Regions from separate parts of the Alcaligenes parafaecalis genome, predicted to be linked through region 1. Evidence: riboswitches for the same ligand, from Rfam matches in the RefSeq annotation. Region 1 holds a riboswitch; the other holds the start of a gene.
The links. Region 1 has a riboswitch for glycine ahead of OSH09_RS02530 (D-amino acid dehydrogenase). Riboswitches for the same ligand answer to the same signal wherever they lie in the genome.
Positions count from the first base shown of each region.

Region 2: it holds a riboswitch for glycine, as region 1 does, so the genes downstream of both, OSH09_RS00735 (amino acid permease) here and OSH09_RS02530 (D-amino acid dehydrogenase) in region 1, are expected to answer to the same signal.

Region 1 covers NZ_JAPKNA010000001.1:542,580-552,482, forward strand. Annotated here, with positions in the region: partial or broken gene OSH09_RS02525 (ATP-dependent DNA helicase) at 336-1,712, shown strand; gene OSH09_RS02530 (D-amino acid dehydrogenase) at 1,657-3,018, opposite strand; glycine riboswitch at 3,067-3,147, opposite strand; glycine riboswitch at 3,152-3,239, opposite strand; gene OSH09_RS02535 (ABC transporter ATP-binding protein) at 3,332-4,402, opposite strand; gene OSH09_RS02540 (ABC transporter permease) at 4,399-6,165, opposite strand; gene OSH09_RS02545 (ABC transporter substrate-binding protein) at 6,237-7,322, opposite strand; gene OSH09_RS02550 (sensor histidine kinase) at 7,416-9,903, opposite strand, start outside.
Region 2 covers NZ_JAPKNA010000001.1:163,960-173,862, forward strand. Annotated here, with positions in the region: gene OSH09_RS00730 (TonB-dependent siderophore receptor) at 1-2,240, shown strand, start outside; gene OSH09_RS00735 (amino acid permease) at 2,488-3,894, opposite strand; glycine riboswitch at 4,274-4,363, opposite strand; gene OSH09_RS00740 (DedA family protein/thiosulfate sulfurtransferase GlpE) at 4,652-5,596, shown strand; gene OSH09_RS00745 (DMT family transporter) at 5,715-6,590, opposite strand; gene OSH09_RS00750 (LysR substrate-binding domain-containing protein) at 6,735-7,673, opposite strand; gene OSH09_RS00755 (lysozyme inhibitor LprI family protein) at 7,787-8,206, opposite strand; gene aqpZ (aquaporin Z) at 8,454-9,152, opposite strand; gene OSH09_RS00765 (nuclear transport factor 2 family protein) at 9,568-9,903, shown strand, end outside.

The DNA of each region.
Region 1 (9,903 bases):
ATGTGGAGTGGGGGCGGCAGGAACAAAAACATCGTCTGGCGCGGGACCAGGCCTGTACCGATCTGCAATTTCCTTTTGAGCAGTTTCGCGCCGGTCAGCGTCAATTGGCGGTGGCTGCGTTTCGTGCGCAGCGTGACGCACAGTGCTTGTTGGCTCAAGCGCCGACGGGCTTAGGCAAGACACTGGCTGTCGTGTTTCCCGGCCTGAAGGCCATGCCCGAAGCGGGTTTGGACAAGCTTTTTTATCTGACGGCTAAAAATTCAGGCCGACAAATGGCTCTGGATGCCTTGAGCCGTTTGAGTCCCGAAGGCGAGGGGGCTTGGCGGGTGCTGGAAATGGTCGCCCGTGACAAGCAATGTCCGAACCCCGATAAAGCCTGTCATGGCCAGTCCTGTCCTTTGGCCGAAGGCTTTTACGACCGCCTTCCCGCCGCACGCCGACAAGCCCTGGAACAGCCCATTCTTGATCGCCAGCGCTTGCAGCACGTCGCGAATGAGCATCAAGTCTGCCCCTACTATCTGGGGCAAGAGATGTTGCGCTGGGCCGATGCCATTGTGGGTGACTACAACTACTTTTTCGATACCCATGCGGTGCTCTATAGCCAGACCCTGGCGCAACAATGGCGCAGTGCTGTGCTGGTGGATGAGGCTCATAACCTGGTCGAGCGTGCCCGCTCCATGTATTCAGCTTCCTTTTCGCAAGTGCAGATACGCATGGCCCGCAAGGCAGCTCCTTCGGCCTTGAAGCGTCATTTCGCTCCCTTGACTCGTTTGATGGAAGACCTGATTCCTGAGGAGGGGGGCGACCAATGGGGCTTGGAGAAAATCCCGCCCGATCTGCTGGAGCAGTGTGAGTATTTGGCGGCCCGTCTGGGGGCATACGTGGCTGAAACCCCCATGCCGCAAGACAGTCCCTTGCTGCAGTTTTATTTTGAGCTGCTTTATTTTGTGGATTTGGCCGGACAATTCGGCTCGCACTCTTTGTTCGATATCTTGGCGCACCGCGATGGCGTGCTATTGAACCTGCGCAATATTGTGCCTGCGCCTTTTCTGGCTGAGCGTTATGGCGATGCTCATGGTGTTGTGCTGTTCTCTGGCACGCTGAATCCTTCGCAGTTTTATCGCGACGTCCTGGGTCTGCCGCCCAGTACCACCGAACTGAATGTGGCCTCGCCGTATCGGGCCGAGCAGTTACGGGTACGCCAGTACGCGGGTCTGTCTACCCGTTATGCAGACCGAGCCCAAAGCTTGGCAGGGGTTTGCGACATTGTCGGGCAGGCCTATCAGGAGCAGCCGGGTAACTATCTCTTGTTCCTGAGCAGCTTTGATTATCTGGAGCAGGTCAGCCAAGCTTTGCAGGAACGCTGGCCGGATATGCCCCTGTGGCACCAACAACCGGGCATGAGCGATCATCAACGAACGCAGTTTCTGGATCGCTTTACGCTGGACGGGAAGGGAGTAGGTTTGGCGGTGTTGGGCGGGGCGTTTTCCGAAGGGGTGGATTTACCCGGTAAACGCTTGATCGGTGCCTTTATTGCCACCTTGGGATTGCCGCAATTCAACCCTGCCAATGAGTCGGTGAAGCAAGTCATGGCCCAGCTCTTTGGGGAGCGGCGGGCCTATGACTATACCTATCTTTATCCGGGACTACGCAAGATTACACAGGCCGCGGGTCGTGTGATTCGCGATGAGCAGGATCAGGGCTTTGTGTATCTGCTTGACGAGCGCTATGGGCAGCGGCGGGTGCAGCAGTTGTTGCCGGACTGGTGGCAAATTGAGCAGGTGCGGACTGACGCTCGTTCTGGGCAATGACTTCAGTAATGATTTGAGCGGTAGCGGCAGACAAAGTCCAACCCAGGTGACCGTGACCCGTGTTGTAGTACACGCCAGGACGACTGCCTGCTTTCACGCGTGGCAGCATGTCCGGCATCATGGGACGCAGACCGGCCCACGGCACGACGCGGTCGGTTGCGGCATCGTGGAAGTTGCGGCGTGTCCAGTTGGTCAGCGGGGCAATACGGTCGGCACGTATGTCTTTGTTGCTGCCGTTGTATTCCGCCGTACCCGCCACGCGCAGTCGTTCCTTGCCCAGGCGGCTGGTCACAATCTTGGCTTCTTCGTCCAGCAAGCTGACCCAAGGGGCGGCATGTTGGGCTTCTGGCGTATCCAGATAGACCGAGATTGAATAGCCTTTCACAGGGTAAATATTGACGTAGTCGCCCAGCATATGGGCCAGATGACGGCTGCCTACACCGGCGCAAACCACCAGGGAATCCACGGACAAGGTATGCGTGTGCGCTTCAGCGCCGTCACCCGTGCGCAACTGGATACGGTGCGGAGGGCCGCAATCAATACCCAGCACTTCCGTATCTTGCAGGAACTTCACGCCGCGCTTGGCGCACGCATCCGCTAGCCCGCGTGTGTATTTGTGAATATCGCCTGTGGCATCAGAAGGCGTGAAGAAACCGCCGTAGTAGGTGCCTTGCAAAGCAGGTTCGATCTGGTGAATTTCGTCATTGGTGACGGTGCGGCGCTCCAGACCTCCTTTGTGCAGCAGTTGGCTGACTTTCTTGCCCGACTCAAAGCCGCCTGCCGTGTGGTAGATGTGCAAGATGCCGCGTTGTTCCAGGTCGAAATCAATGTTTTCGTCCTTGGCCCATTGGTACAGATTCTCGCGGGCCGTAATAGCCAGCTTGACGGTTTCAATGGTGTTGCGCTCGTAGCCGGAGATGGCACCCATAAACTGTGCCATCCAGCTATATTTGTGCCAGCTTGGTTTAGGGTTGAACAGCAGTGGGGCGTCTTTGCGCATCATCCACTTCAAGCCCTTGAGAATAGTGCTGCGGCTGTTCCAGACCTCGGCATTGCAAGCGGAAAGCTGCCCGCCATTAGCGAAGGAGGTTTCCATCGCAGGGTAGCGCAGGCGGTCGATAACGGTGACTTGATAGCCTTTCAGGCTAAGGGCGTAGGCGGTGGTAATTCCGGAAATACCGGCGCCAATGACGGCAATATGCGACATAACAGGCTCCTGACAGGTGAATTGCCACCAAATAGTGGCAATACCCCATCTGTCCTGTGACCTGAGAGTTTATCCAACCAGTGTGTCTGGCTGGGCTCCTTCGGTGGGCGTCGTGCGCCGCTCTCCAGAGTGTCGGGCTGGTACGATCCTTTTGCCTGAGAGATTCCGGGGTGGTTGCTCCGTCGGCGCCTGACTGAACAGGTCTCTTTCATACCGCCTGTAATGACGCGACTACATTAGCTGTGCTTGCAAAACTGCGCAATCAGGGTAAACCGGGAGCCCAAGGAGCGGGCTCCCGGTTGTGGGCTGTGGATCAGGAAGGATAAATCCACAGTTTGGAGGGGGGCAATTGCAGGTGATGTATGCCACCGGGCAGGGGTTCCGGCCCAAAAGCACGCAAGGTGCCTGCAGACGGGTCAGCCATGCGGAACACGTGCTCCCACTTGTCGCCCAGGTACATGCTGGTGGACAACTGCAGTTGCAGCGTATCGGGGCCAGGCTGGGCGTTCAGGTGTACCTGTTCAACACGGATCACGGCAGTGGCTTGCTGACCGGATGTCAGGGGGGCGGCTGCATGGCCCCATAGCTCCCAGCCGGGGCCACTTAGGCGGGTTTGCTGATCGCGCTGTTCGGTGACTTTCCCTTGCAGGCGATTGTTGGAACCCATGAACTCGGCTGTATAGAGCGTCTTGGGATTGCTGTAGACCTCTTGGGGCGTGCCTTGTTGCTCGATCTCGCCCCCGTTCAGCAGCAAGATGCGATCGGAAATGGCCATGGCTTCGGCTTGATCGTGGGTCACCATCAAGGCTGACAAGCCCATCTCCACAATCAACTCGCGCAGGAACACACGGGCTTCTTCACGCAGTTTGGCATCCAGGTTGGACAGCGGCTCATCCAGCAGAATGACGGGCGGGTTGTAGACCAGCGCACGTGCAATGGCGACCCGTTGTTGCTGCCCACCCGACAACTGGCTGGGGTAGCGTTCGCCCAAACCTTTCAGGCCTAGCTGATCCAGAATGGCTTCTACCTTCTGGCGGCTCTCGGCCTTGGGGGTTTTGCGCAAGGTCAGCGGATACGCCACGTTTTCCTGTACCGTCATGTGCGGCCACAAGGCGTAGGACTGGAAGACCAGCCCCAGGTTGCGGGCCTCGGCAGGCAGATCGACACGGGCCTTGGAGTCGTACAGCACATCATTATTGATGGCGATGCGGCCTTGAGAAGGCTGCTCCAGCCCGGCCACAGCACGCAGCAAGGTCGTCTTGCCGCTGCCCGAAGCGCCCAGCAGGGAAACCACTTCGCCTTTGTTCAGGCTCATGGAGACGCCTTTCAGGACGGGATTGCGGTCGTAGGCCAGATGGATATTTTCTACAGTCAGCTCGGTCATCGTAGTTTCACTCCGAAGCGCAATGCGATGGTCAGGCCAATGACCACCAACACGATATTGATAAAGGACAGGGCAGCCACAATGTCGATGGCACCGGTGGCCCACAGGGAGACCAGCATGGAACCAATGGTTTCCGTACCGGGAGTCAGCAAGTACACACCGGTGGAGTATTCCCGCTCGAAGATCAGGAACATCAGCAACCAGGAGCCGATCAAACCAAACTTCGCCAAAGGCAGGGTGATCTGACGCGTCACCTGGCCGGGACGAGCCCCCGTGCTACGGGCAGCTTCTTCCAGCTCCGGGCCTACTTGCAGCAGGGTGGAGGAGATCAGACGCAGACCGTATGCCATCCAGACCACGCTATAGGCCAGCCACACACTGAAGATGGTGCTGCGCAAAGCACGCAGAGGGCTGACAACGACGCCTCTTAGCCATTCCGCCATAGGCAGCACGGACAGCCAGCCGTTTTCCAGGGACTGATCCAGCCACATAGGCACGAACAGGAACATCCACAGGAAGGCCAGACCCGCCAGCAGACCGGGAACCGCGCGCGGAACCAGAACGCTGTAGTCCAGAAAGCGAGTAATGCCGTCTGGCTTGCGGTGCATGGCAAGGCCGATAAAGGTGTAGCAGATCACGGCCAGCGCACCACCGAACACACCAATGGCAATCGAATTCAGAATGGCGCGCAGCAGGTTGGCTTGCCCGAAGACTTGTCTGAACGCATCCAGAGAAAGCACGTCCATCAGCGAGACGCCAATGCCCCAGTTGGACACAAACGCGCGCAGCACCACACCGACAACCGGCACGATCACGGTAAAGAACAACCATAGTGCAACCAGGGTGGCGGCAGCCCAGCGCCAGCGGCCCAGTGGCAGGGAACGAGCCTGGGAGGCTTTGCCCTTGACGGTCACAAAGCGGTTGGCGGTGCGCATCAGGCGGCGTTGCAGCATGACCAGGGGAATGGTCATGGCGATCAGAATCACGGCAACCGCGGCCATCAGGTGGTAGGACGGAATGCCCAGCTTGTTTGTCAGCTTGTACAGGTAGGTGGCCAGAACCAAGTGGCCCTCGGGGTCACCCAGCACCAGCACCAGACCAAACACTTCTAGACCCAGGAAAAACAGCAGCACGCAGGCGTACAGAATGGCCGGGCGAACCATGGGCAGGCTGACCGAGCGCATCACTTGCCAAGGGCTGGCTCCGGCGCTGCGGGCCGCTTCTTCCACGTCCGAACCCATGCTGCGCAGGGCGGAGGAAATGTACAGGTAAGCGTGTGGAACGTGCGTCAAACCGGCAATGATGACAATGCTGGTAAAGGAGTAAATGTTCCAGGGCACAAAACCGATCAGGTCCAGTGCCCAGGTGGAGAAAAACCCGACTGGCCCGGCAGCGACGATATAGCCGAAGCCCAGCACCATGGGGGATACAAAAATAGGGACCAGAATCAGCGGTTCAATCCAGGTACGACCCGGCAGATCGGTACGCACCATCAGGAAAGCAAGAATGCCACCCAAGGGAATCGAGATACCGGCCAGGCCAAAGGCCATGATGAAACCGCTACCCAGGGCTTTGTAAAAGTCCGGGTCGTCGAAAATAAAACGGAAGGCATCCAGCCCCAGAGACTTGTCAGCCGCGAAAAAAGGGGCGGATAGCAGGCTTTGGATGATGATCAGGCTAAGCGGCACATAAATGGCCAGTGCCGTTATCAGAACAACGACATGGCGCGGCCAGGCCTGCCACCGAAGGCGTAAGGCTTGCATGATAAGGATTCCAGGCGGAAAAGAGGCGGGGTGGCGGCAGGGGCCACCACCCGATTCAAAGACGAGGCGTCTTACTTATTGGCGGCAGCGCGCCATTGCTTGATGAAGTCCAGACGTTCCTTTTGTTTCAGGAAGTCCAGCAGGGACGAATCCACGGGGATGGGGGTCAGTTCCACACCGGCCAATCGCTTGGTCAGGCCGTCCACGTCGTTATCGCCTTCCACGTCAGAGCGGATCGAGGCCAGTTCGGACTTGTTGGCCAGAATGTCCTGACCGTCTTTGGACAGCATGTAGTCCAGGAAAACGCGGGCTGCATTGGGGTTTTGCGCCTTGTTGCTGATGAAGGCCACACGCGACAGGACCAGGGTGTAGTCCGAGGGGTACACAATCCCGATGGCTTTATCCTTGGCGGCGCGGGTTTCTGCATACGAACCCAGCAGGTTGTAGCCGATCAGGTTCTCGCCGGAACTGACACGCTCCATCATGGTGCCAGTGGACGATTGCAGAACCAGATTGGCCGAGCCTACGCCCTTGATGAAGTTCCAGTAGCTTTCGCCTTTCTTGCTGTCTTGAGCGGCCAGCATATAACCCACGGCGGACTTCTCGATATCGTAGGTGGTGACCTTGTTGCGGAAACGGTCCTTGTCGCTTTCCACCAGCTTGGCCAGTTCGGCGTGAGTCTTGGGCACTTCCTCAGGCTTGATCAGACGGTTGTTGTAGATGAACACCGTAGGCTCGTAGGTCGTACCAAAGGCCTTGTTTTCCCAGACGGCCCAGCCAGGCAGGGAAGGAATTTCGGGGGAAGCGTAGCTGGCGGCATAGTCGGTGGCCAGACGCATGGCCGAATCCATGGACGAGCTCCAGACCACGTCACCACTATTGCTGCCCGAAGCCTGCTCACTGATGTAGCGGTTGTACAGCTCGGTGCTGTTCATGTCGTGGTATTCGACTTTGATCTTGGGGTTTGCCGCTTCAAAGGCGGAAATCAGCGGAGCGGCTGCCTTGGTATCGGTCGTGGAGTAGACGATGACCTTGCCTTCTTTTTCGGCGGCTTGCGCCTGATCGCCTTGTGCCCAGGCCGCTTGACCGGTAAGCATGCTGGCACTGAGTGACAGGGCTAGCAGGCTCAAGCGGCTAGGGATGGTGAATGCTGACATTCGAGTCTCCTTGGTTCAGTGTCCCATCATGACGCGGGACTTTTCGGGGAACAGTGTCATTCCATTGTGTGGACTCTAGCTGTCAGCATCCTGTCACTGTTGATAGGAATGGTCTCCTGGGTTGGGAGGCGTATCGGTTACCAGACGCCGCCAGTTTTGCAGAAAGCGCTGGCGTCGGGTTGGGTCCAGTCCAACCAACAAGGAAGGATTCAAGATAAGTGGCTGAATAATCCCAATCGATTGATTTGCAACAGGTTTTGTAAACCAACTGCCTGTTTCGATGGCATTCAAATGGCCCAGGCCAGCCGGACCCGCAATGGTTTGTTGGCCTCGGGGTGAGAGCAAATAATCAATAAATGCTGCCGCCAAATCCGGCCGATGGGCCTGTTTATGAATCAATGCGCTGCGGGTAAACACCGAGACATAATCGCTGGGAACGACGATGGCAATGTCGGAACCGGCCTTTTGGCGGGCCAGCGCGTAGGAACCCAGGACGTTGTAGGCCACATCCAGGGTGCCGTTGTCCAGATCATCCAGAATGGCAGCGGTATTGGCGTATAGACGAGTGCCGACGCGGCCCAAGGCATTGGCCATCCCCCAGAAGGTGGAGGAGGTGCGCTCGTCATAAAGCGCGAACAGATAACCGACGCCACTGATCTGGATGTCATAGGTTCCGACACGGCCCATGAGTGTGCCGCTATTGCGCTCCAGCAGCCTTAGCAGCGCCTCTCGGGAGGCGGGCAGATCTGGTGGCAGGCGGGACGGTGCGTAGGCAATGACTGCGGGTTCCAGCGTGAAACCGAAGACCTCATTGCGCCAGCGTGCCCAACCGGGCATGGCATTGGTCAGGCTGGAGCTGTGGGAACGGGCATAGCCGTCGTTGGCCAGTTTGACCTGCAGATCCGAGGCCGAGCTGATGAGCAAGTCCGTATCAGGCAGGCTGCCTTGAGTGGTATGTCGATACAGGGCCGTGGAATCCATCTCGTGATAAAGAATGCGCACCTGAGGCTGGATTTGCTGGAAGTCGTGCACCAGTACTTCAAACAGCTCCGTATCGGTAGGGCCAGCGATGACGAGTAAGGGCTGATCATCCGGCTTTTGCCTGGGAGAAAGTGCCGGGTATTCATGGCTGCGTATACCCATATCGGGGCGGGCGATCTTGTCCTGCGCATGAACGGTGTCGGGGGAGGCAAGCAGGCCCGTCAATACCAGGGCGAGGACAGCCAAGGTCTGTGGCAGGGAGCTTGCAGGCTTGGGGCCTTGGATCAGCGCCGGGATTTCGATGCGGACGGTCAGCCCTTGCGGAGAGTGATCACGCAAGAGCAGGGTTCCCTGATGCGCTTGTACGACCGTGCGCACAATCGACAGGCCCAGGCCCGATCCCGGTCTGCCTTGACTGCTGGGGCCACGCTGAAAGCGCTCCAGTAAACGGGTCTTGTCCTCGTCGCTGATGCCGGGTCCCAGGTCGGAAACATCAAACACCACCAGGCCGCTGGGCCGGGTATAAACGCGTACAGAAATATGCTCGTCGCTGTAGAGCATGGCGTTGTCGATCACATTGCGCAGCATTTCCCTCAAGGAGACGTGGTCGCCCAACACTTGCGCCCGTCGGGCCGAGGGAGTGATGTGAACCTGCAGCCTATGTGCTCGGTCCGGGTCCACACGCCCTTGGATTTCCTGAATCAGCGGGGTCACGTCCAGCGGGCGCATGGTACTGCGATCCAGACGATGGCTGACCGTGGCATCCATCAGCAACTGGTTCAGCAAATGGGTGGCATGGGTGGTGTTGTTCAAAATTCGTTGAAGGCGCGGGCGTACGGTTTCGGAGCCGGGTTCGTCCATGGCAAGCTGAGTTTGCAAATGAACCGCCGCCAAAGGGGTGCGAATTTGATGGGCGGCATCGGCCACCAGGTTGTTCAAGGTCCCAACGGCAGTTTGCAGGCGCTGCATAAAGGCATTCAAGGTGTCGACGAGGCGGCGGATCTCCTTGGGAACCGGGGTGTCGATAGGCTGCAAATTGTCGTGCGAGCGTTCCCGTAGGGCGGTTTCCAATTCTGCCAAGGGAGCAAAGGCGCGCCGGATTCCCAGGCTGGTGATCATCAGGGCCAGCAGGATCAGGCCTGTTAAGGACAAGGTGCTGCGGCCCAGCAGCTCATCAGCCAGTGCTTGCCGGGTTCCCAGGGTTTCAGCCACACGTATGGTGATCCAGCCACGGCCTAGCGAATGTTCGCCTGTCAGCAAGCGCCCGATGGTGGCCACGCGTACCGGCGTGTCGTGATAGGAAATCGTGTCATAGCGCGGTTCGGAACTGGCAGCGGGGGGGAGCGTGTTGCCCAGATCCGGGTAGCCAGAAATCAGCCCACTGGTAGAACGCACACTGTAAAAAATATGCTCTTGCTCGGGCAGCATGGCCATGGCGGAGTAGGGTAGCTCCAGTGAAAGCTCGCCCTCGTCAATCTGAATGGCATTCGCAATGGTCAGCGCAGCGGCTTTCAAGAGCCGATCATAGGCAGAGTCGGCGGCGCGCTGAGCGTATTGGCGAGAGGCCAGACCGAGCGCCAGCAGAGCCGCCGCCAACAAG
Region 2 (9,903 bases), 380 kb from region 1:
CCTCGTCCTTGGGTGATGCCTTGCTGCAATTAGGCCAGCAAACCTCTTTCCAGTTTATTTACACCTCCGACCTGGTGCGCGGTATCCAGGCTCAGTCCGTGTCTGGTCGCATGGCGCCGGAAGCGGCTTTGGACAAGTTGTTGCAGGGCACGGGCATTGCTTACACCCGTACTGGCAACACGATCCATCTGCGCAAGAAGGTGGATGTGGAGGAGCTGGCAGCGATCAAGGTGCGTGCTGCCAGCCCTGTCACGGAAGGCTCTGGCTCTTATACCGCCGCTGGGCCTAGCCGCACAGCGACGGGGTTTGATTTGTCTTTGCGCGAGACGCCACAGTCCATCACTGTCATGACGCGCGAGCGTCTGGATGACTTTAATTTGTACAAATTGTCTGATGTATTGGAGCAAACGCCCGGTGTATCAGTAGACCGGCAGGGAGATGCTGTTAACTTTGCGATTCGTGGCTCGGCGGTGAATATGCAGACCGACGGGATGCGTCAGAAGGCCAGTGGCTGGCTGGTCAATACGCAAACCCAGTACTCCATGGACGATATGGCCGAAATTGACCGTATTGAGGTATTGAAAGGGTCGTCCGGGCTGATGAGCGGAGATGGGGCTTATGGGGGCACGGTCAATATGATCCGCAAGCGCCCAACCGATGACTTCCAGGCCAGCATTGGCACGGCCGCCGGTAGCTGGGATAACTATCGAATTGATGCCGATGTTAGTTCGCCCTTGAATAAAAGCGGTTCCGTGCGAGGTCGTCTGGTTGCAGCCGCCTCGGATGGCAAGAGTTTCCAGAATTATGTGAAAACCAGTAGCAAGACGTTCTACGGGATTGTGGAGGCTGATCTGACGGATCGCACCTTGTTGACGCTTAGCTTTACTCAAAAAAACCGTACGATTAAAGGTGCCGCAGGCACATCGATGATTCAGGCTTATGCGGCAGATGGCCAGTTCCTGGGGATCAAGCCACGGGAATTCAATGTGGCTGCTCCATGGTCCGGCTACGAGCAGCAAAGTAATACCTTGTTTCTTGATTTAACGCATCGCTTTAGCAATGATTGGTCCGCGACGCTGAAAGGAAGCCTGGATAAGACAGTTAACCCGGGTGAGCAGGAAGGAGTTTGGTTTGCCGGCCAACCCGCGATGATCGATGTGGCTTGGTCACGCGATTATGAAACCCGTAATCGCAATCTGGCTTTAGCGGTGCAAGGCCCATTCTCGTTGTTGGGACGTCAGCACGAGTTGCGTTTCGGGGCGGATACCTACAGAACGACGACAGAGTCCTATGCAGCGGCGGGTCGACTTAGCAATCTGGGTTTGGACTATGCGGACGGTGGAGCAGTGATTGAAATCCCCGATTTCACTACTATGCCCATTAGTAATCATAGCTATTTCAGCTCGCAGCGAAACTCGCTGTATGCAGCAGGCTTATTCAGTCTGGCGGACCCTGTCAAACTGATTGGTGGCGTGCGTTACACCGATTTCAAGCAGTTTGATGAAACTCCGTACTCGTACAGCAATAATGACTTCAAGCAACATGGGGTAGTGACGCCTTACGCGGGTCTGGTGGTGGATCTGAACGATCAGATTTCTGTTTATGGTAGTTATGCCAGCATTTTTAAGCCGCAAGGCGCCAAGGATATGGATGGCAAGACCTTAGATCCAGAGCGTGGTGTGACTTATGAGCTGGGTGTGAAAGGCGAGTTTTTTGATGGTGCCTTAAATGCCAGCGTGTCTCGTTTCTGGATGAAGACTAACAATACGGCGGAGTCCACGGGCGAGGTTCGCCCAACCGGGGAGACGATTTACCGTGCAGTTAATGGCGCGATGCGTCGCGGTTACGAGCTGGAACTGTCGGGTGAAGTGGCTCCCGGCTGGCAATTGCAGGGAAGCTACGTTCAAAATAGCAGCAGTTTGAAAACGACTGACACTGTGCCTAAACACCAGTTTAAATTGGCCAGTAGCTATCGTTTTGCTCAGTCCTTGCCAGGCTTGTCTGTGGGCGTCGCAGCACGTTGGCAAAGTAAAGCATCGACTCGACTTATGGATCAGCCCTCTTATTGGTTGTTTGATGTGATGGCTCGTTATCAGGTCAACAAACATCTAAGCCTGGGGGCCAATGTGAATAATGTGTTTGATAAGAAATACATGGCAGGTTTGCGAGAGGCCGGGCGTATTCAGTATTCCTGGGGTGCGCCAAGAAACTTCACGGTGAATATGCGTTACCAGTTCTAAGCTAATTGGGAATCAAGGCTGTGAACGAAGCTACATGTACTTGAATCCCCCTTATGCAATCTGCATTAAAAAAGCCACCCGTTTGGGTGGCTTTTCGCATCCGGGCTCCAGCCTCGTTCCAGTTCTGCTGCCCAAGGGCAGCGAGTTGGAGTGTTGCCAGTGTGTGCCAGCCAAGTTTTGTAGAACGAGGCCAGACCCGACTGCGGCAACACGGTTCTTGGTAGAACCGTGTTGTTTACATCACAACTTAGCTGACGCTTTGCGCCGCCAGGCCCAATGCCAAGTCTTTCTTCATGCGTTTCTTGTAGAAAGGCAGGCAGATGAACAAGGCCAGGAACCAGAATGGCGTGGCAATCAGGCCGATCAGGGTTTCTTCTTCCTGGCTGAACAAGTACAGCGCAAAGGCAAAGAACACCAGCGTCAGATAGCACATGGGAATCGCAAAGGGCATTTTGTAGCTCGATGCGGCATGGGCTTCAGGACGAACGCGACGGTACTTCAGGTAGGTGATCAGGATCACGGCCCAGACAAAGATAAAGCAGATGCTGGCCACGGTGGTCACGATGGTGAACACGCGCATCACGTCGCCTTCTGCGTAAAGCAGGAACAGGCTGGACAGCAAGAGGGCGCAAGAGTAGATCAGACCATTACGGGGGGTGCCGTTACGCGACAACTGGCTGAATGCTTCGGGAGCCAGCTTGTTTTTGGACAGACCGTACAACATGCGGCCTGTCGAGAACATGCCGCTATTGGCGGACGACAGGGCCGAGGTCAGCACCACAAAGTTGATGATGGCTGCTGCGGCACCCACGCCAATCAGCAAGAACATATTTACAAACGGGCTCTTGTTGGGAGCAACAATATCCCAAGGGGTGACGGTCATGATGGCGGTCAGGGCCAGCACGTAAAACACAATCACGCGAACGGGAATCTTGTTGATGGCTTTGGGCAGGTTCTTGGCAGGGTCAGCCGTTTCAGCAGAAGCCGTACCCACCAGCTCAATACCCACGAAGGCAAAGATGGCGATCTGGAAGGCGGCAAAGAAGCCATGCAATCCATTGGGGAACATGCCGCCGCGGTCCCACAAGTGGGTCAGGCTGGCTTTTTCGCCGGTCGGGCCGACAAAGCCGGTGAACAGCAGGTAAGCACCCACGCCAATCAGCGCAACAATGGCAATGATCTTGACCAAAGCAAACCAGAACTCCAGCTCGCCAAACAATTTGGCCGACAGCAGGTTAAAGATCAGCAAGAAGGCGATACACGCCAGGCCGGGAAGCCAGAGCGGAATGTCCGGCCACCAGAATTGGGTGTAGCCGGTAATGGCGACAATATCCGCAATACCAATAACCACCCAGCAGAACCAATAGCTCCAGCCCAGAAAATAGCCCATGGTCGGGCCCAGAATATCGGCGGAGAAATCCACGAAAGATTTGTATTCCAGGTTATGCAGGAGCAATTCCCCCATTGCCCGCATAACAAAAAACAAAAAGAACCCGATGATCATGTATGTGAACAAGACCGAAGGTCCGGCCAGGCTAATGGTGCGGCCTGATCCCATAAATAGCCCTGTACCGATAGCGCCTCCAATTGCTATCAGTTGCAGGTGCCGGTTTTTCAACGAGCGCTGCAGTCCAGATGAATGTTGCTGAGACACACTGTTCTCCTAGTTTTTTTTCGTTCAAATGCGTAATTATGACTGTGCTGCGAGAAAACAAAGGGCACAACCCGTCCTCAAGGACGGTTTTCTTGATGCCGATCTAAATAGGGTATGGAGCGCACAGCAGTCCTCCTTGTTCTGACGACATGAAATGTCAAAACAGACCTGTGTGCGAATAAAAATGGGAATAGGGATGTGGCGTGTCAGGCGGCCAGAAAATGGCACCCGACTATCTGCTCATAGATAGGCTCCGGACGAATAGGTGAACACAGGCCATATGGCCTCTGTACCCCCTCTGTCCGTTTACCTGAGAGCTTATCCATCGGTTCGCGATGGTCCCCTTCGGTGGGCACTGATGTGCCTCTCTCCAGAACGTCAAGGGTTCAAGATTCTTTTGCCTGAGAGATTCCGGGGTCGTTGCTCCGTCGGCGCTTCATCAAAGTGAAGACTCTCACCTGAACCGTTATTGACGCCGCTATTGTATAGACAGGTAAAAAGCGATGACTACTATCGTTAACCTGTAGGTCTTTAATGAGAATAATTCTTGTTTATTGATCTATTTTGTGGCTGGAAGGTCAACACTTGGAAGGGGAAATCGGGTGGCAAAAGAGGCGGAATGGCTCTTTATCAGGCGTCTGCACAGGGACCGCAGTTTTTGCATGGTAGCTATTCTTGAATGCTTTTAAGCTGAAACAGAAATTGGCAGGCGCCAGCCTACAATACGCGCTATCTGGCAAATTCTGTGCGTCGTTCTATGGTCGAATCCATTCTGCAACTTATCGAGCAACACGGTCTGTTGATCGTGTTTTTTAACGTGCTGGTTGAACAGGCCGGTGCGCCTGTGCCTGCGTATCCCGTGCTGGTGGTGACGGGGGCTTTGCATGAGTCTGGCGGCTACAGCTTGTGGGGCTTGCTGGGCGTGGCGGTTCTGGGGGCCATGATTGCGGACTACGGCTGGTATCTGGCTGGAAGGCGTTATGGCGGCAGATTGCTGGCCTTGTTGTGCAAGATTTCCTTATCCCCTGACTCCTGTATCCGGCAGACCGAATCCATTTATATGCGTTGGGGTGCGCCGTCTTTGATGGTGGCTAAATTCATTCCGGGCTTTGCTTCGATTGCCAGTGTTTTGGCCGGTACGGTTGGCACGCCTAAACGCAGCTTCCTGTTTTACGACATTATCGGGGCGGCCGTGTGGGCGGGCTCTGCGGTGTTTCTGGGTTCTTTGTTCAGCTCTGCTGTAGACGAACTCTTGAATGTCCTGGTCAGCCTGGGTGTGTTGGGCGGAATCCTGCTGGCGCTGGCCTTGGCGGTGTTTATTGCCAAGAAATGGTGGCAGCGTCATCGCTTCATCAAATCTTTGTGCATGGAGCGTGTCAGCGTGCAGGAGCTGCATCAGATGCTGTCTTCAGAAACTCCGCCCGTTATTGTGGATGTGCGTTCGACCTTTGTTCAGGCTCAAGGGCGCATTCCGGGAGCAATCAGTCTGGCCCTGGGCGAGGCGACGTTGAACCTGATTACCGACGGGGAAATCATTGTGTATTGCGATTGCCCCAACGAGGTGTCGGCGGCCTTGGTGTCCAAGCGTTTGCTGCAAAGTGGTTACAGCCGGGTGCGGCCTTTGGAAGGCGGTCTGGAGGCGTGGCGGGCTGCTGGTTTTGATGTACAGCGCGATCCTAATCTGCCTGAGGCAGCTTTATAAAAAAAGGCAGACAGGCTGTCTGTCTGCCGGAGTGGTGCTTGCTGGATCTGCGTTTGTGTTCAGGGTCGTGTCTGGCGACGGGCATGAGCTAAGGCAGCAGCTACAGCCAGCCCCCCGATCAGGGTTTGTGTACGGATGCTTCCAGCGTGGAGCGCGCCACGGCCAGGGTTTTTTGGCTCATCACCAGCCCACCCATGACCAGCGCAACACCCACCAGTTGCAGCGTGGTCGGCCAGACCCCTTTGATCAGCGCATCCAGAATGAACGCGGTGACTGGCACCAGCAGCATGAAGGGGGCCACGGTTACTGCACCAAGCTGTTTGATGGCGCTGAACCACAGCGCGAAGGGGCCAGCCGTCAGGACCGTCGCCAGCAGGAACAGGCCCAGCCAATGAACAGGAATAATCTGCGTTGGAATATCCTGGGTCAGCAGGGCGATCAGGCTCAGCTCAACCCCGGCAATCAGTAACTGCCAACCGGTAAAACCCAAGAGCGGGATGGGTGGTGCACCCCACTTGTTCATCAGAACCCCACCCGTTGCAATAGACAGCATGCTACCCAGCGCGGCGACAATGCCGACCATATCCAGGTGTGCCTGACTGGACATGACGACCAAGGACACACCCAGCGCACCCAAGAGGACAGCGCCAATCCGCATCAAGGCAGGGCGAGCACCCAGAATGCCCCAGGCAATAAAAATGGTGGCCAGCGGGGTCAGGGCCTGGAATATGGCGGCTACACCACCAGGAAGGCGAGTCGCAGCAATAAAGAACAGGCCAAAGAACAAGCCGGTGTTCAACGTGCCCAGCACCGCGAGTCGTCCCCACCAGGCGCGGGGAGGCAGGCTGCGGACCAGCATCAGCAAAACGATGGCGCCCCCCAAGGCCCGGACTGCTGCCAGAAACAAGGGGTTAGGCGGCAGCCAGGTGGTGGTCAGAATGTAAGTAAAGCCCCAGAGAATCGCGGCGGTGGCCGCAGCCAGTTTGGCGTTCATGTCGATGTACTCCCCATGATGAATTTTGGATGAGGAGACTATAGAAGTGCAACGATGACTTGGATAGATGGGAATATGGTCATCAGCGTTCCATAAACAGAACGACTGTGTATTTGCTGGATTTAGCCAGGTAGCCGTGCGGACTCAGGGCGAGGGAGTATGCAGAATCGTCACGAATTCCTGCCCCAGAAAATCCAGAAGGGCACGGACAGCAGGCACCAGACCCCGGCGCGAGGGGAATACTGCATGCACAACACCAGGGCGGGGATTCCAGCCTGGGGCCACATCCACCAACCTGCCATCCTGCATATAGGGGGCGACCAGCATGGCGGGCATTTGTACCAGTCCAATGCCTTGCAGCGCGGATTGCAACAAGGTCATGCGGTCGTCACAGACCAGTCGGGGCTGATACGGGATTTCTTTCAAGGTGTTTTCAGCAGTTTGCAGTTGCCAGACGGGATTGCGTAGCAGATGCTCGTCGCTGAGGGCGGGCCAGCTCCCCAACAGGTCCAGCGTTGGCAGCCCGCCCATGCGCTCAATTAAAGCGGGGCTGGCAACCAGATACTGAATACTTTCACCTAATACTTTCATGACCAGACCGCTGTCTTCCAGAGGAGGGAAGCGGACGCGCAAGGCCACATCAAAGCCTTCCCGAATCACGTCCACACGGCGATTGGTACTTTCGATTTCCAGTTTGACGTGGGGGTACTTGGCCAGATACCGAGCCAGCAATTCATTGACGCCGTAGTCGAGCAAAGCCAGCGGGCAGCTCAGACGCACCGAGCCTTGTGGTTCACTGCGATGGCGCTCGATAATTTCCTGGGCGGAGTCTGCCTCCACCAGCATGGCCAGACAGCGCTGGTAATACATCTGACCAATCTCCGTCACACTGAAGTGACGGCTGGAGCGTTGGATCAGGCGCACGCCCAGAGTTTCTTCCAGGGAGGTGATGCGTCGGCTTAGTTTGGATTTGGGGATGCCCAAAGCCCGTCCGGCGGGGGCAAAACCGCCGTGGTCCACGACCTGGACAAAGTAGTAGAGGTCATTCAGGTCGCGTGTGGACGGATGTTTGGTATCAGGCATGTCGGTAGGGTATGGCTGGGTTCAAGCGGGGGCGAAGTCCTGGCCACCAGGGCTGTCCGCTAGAGAGGGTGCGGCTTGGCGAATGCTCAAGGCCCCGTGCTCGTGGACGGAATTTACATAGCCGGTGGAACCGGGCAGCTCATGTCTCCCTCTTGGCAAGACAGGTAATTGTTGAAGTCCTTGATACGGGCTTGAGTCAGTTCATTGCGGCAACTGGCGATCAGCATGGCATGAATGCTGCCACCTTGTGTGTTGATGGCAGCAAAGTCGCACTCCGCGTCCCGAAAACCGATCCAGGCTCGTTGAGAGGTACGCAAGGCTTTGAGGGTGTCGGCATCGTCTTTCAGGCGCGTGCTGATTTCTTTGTAGAGCTTGTTCAGCTCGGCATCCGAGCTTTTGTACTCGTTGCTGATGCACTGGTTGATGGCGTTCTGATTCGTCAGGCTGTCGCAGTCGGCTGCCTGCACCAAAGCGGTGTTTGCCATCAGACTGAATCCTAAAGCGATCAGGCCGGTATTCAATATTTTTTTCATGAGGTTCTCCGCTTGTTGGGGCTTTGGTGAGCGTATGAGTCTGGGGCTAACAGTCAGGTGCTGGGTGTAAATCCTACTACATAAGGGAGACGAGCTTCGCGCCTTGCGATCTTCCTGCTGATCACACCGCTGCAGATGACATGAGCTTTCCGTAAATAGCATTGAGCCGCATCGGTTTGAACAGGCAGTGTGCCTAATTCAAACTGATGCGGCTCAATAGTGTCCTGCGATCAGGAGCTAGTGCTGCTTAATCGTCGTTGGCGTGCAGCAAGCGATACACCAGGGCACCGATGACGCCCCCTATCAAAGGAGCCACCCAGAACAACCAGAGCTGTTCCATCGCCCAGGTGCCCTGGAACAAGGCCACGCCGGTAGAGCGGGCAGGGTTAACCGAGGTGTTGGTGATGGGAATGCTGATCAGGTGAATCAAGGTCAGGGACAGACCAATCGCTACACCGGCCAGGCCTGCATGGCCGCGCTTGTGCGTGGCGCCCATGATGATGAACAGGAAGAAGGCTGTCAGCACAATTTCTGCGATCAGGGCAGCGTTGAGGCTGTAATTGTCGGGCGAGTGCTCACCAAACCCGTTGGAGGCAAAGCCAGCAACTGGATCAAAGCCGGTTTTGCCGCTGGCGATCAGGTACAACACACCCCCGGCCAGAATGCCGCCAATTACCTGCGCGACGATGTAAGGAAGCGCTTCGCGGGCAGGGAAGCGCCCGCCTGCAACCAGCCCCAGCGTGACAGCGGGGTTAATGTGGCAACCGGAGATATTGCCGATGGCGTAGCACATGGTCAGCAAAGTCAGACCAAAGGCCAGGGCAACACCGGCAAAACCAATACCCAACTCCGGATACGCAGCGGCAAAGATCGCACTTCCGCAGCCCCCAAATACCAACCAGAAAGTGCCCAAGGTTTCCGCCGTGCACCGTTTTAGTAAAGACATGATATTGCCCTGTGAGTGATTTAACACGGCAGAGTCTATCTATAAGTGAGATTCATTAATGACTTGAAAGGAAAACAACTGTTAAAAGTTTTCCTTTGTTGAGGGTGGTGTTTTTTTTATTTTATTTGTTAGAAATATCGTTTAAATCGCGGCTTGTGTCAGATGTAGGATTCTGTCGGGTTTGTGAAGACAAAGCATTTTTACCCTGACTGCCGACCCGACCCGACCCGTGTCCGTAGATAGAGTCGTTTTAGTTTTTGGAAAAAAATAGGTTTTCAAGATGCTCTTGCTTTTTAAAGCTCCTTCTAGCTCACTTAATTAGAGGTTTTGCATCCTTTAAGCTACTTCGTTTGCTCGCGTATAGTTAAGGTGTGTTCTAAAATTTTCTACAAACCCACGAGCCATCAGCACAAGCATGATTCATTCCCTGAAAGCCCTGATTCTGTCTCTTGAAGAGCGCCTGCTCGATCGCTCCACCCGTCAGGATGTGGCCGAGCTAAGTGAGTTGCTGGCTGATGAGTTCGTTGAGTTCGGTGCCAGAGGTGCCGCGTGGGACAAGGCGGAGGTTCTGGAGTCGTTGCCGGAGCAGCTATTTGAGCAGCGGCGCTTGAGTGATTTCAAGCTGACGGTATTGGCCGAGGACGTTGTCCTGGTGACTTATATTTGTGCAGTCTCGGCCAAAGAGGGTCTGCAGCGTTCTTTGCGCAGTTCAATCTGGCGGCAAAGACAGGGCCGTTGGCAGATGGTGTTT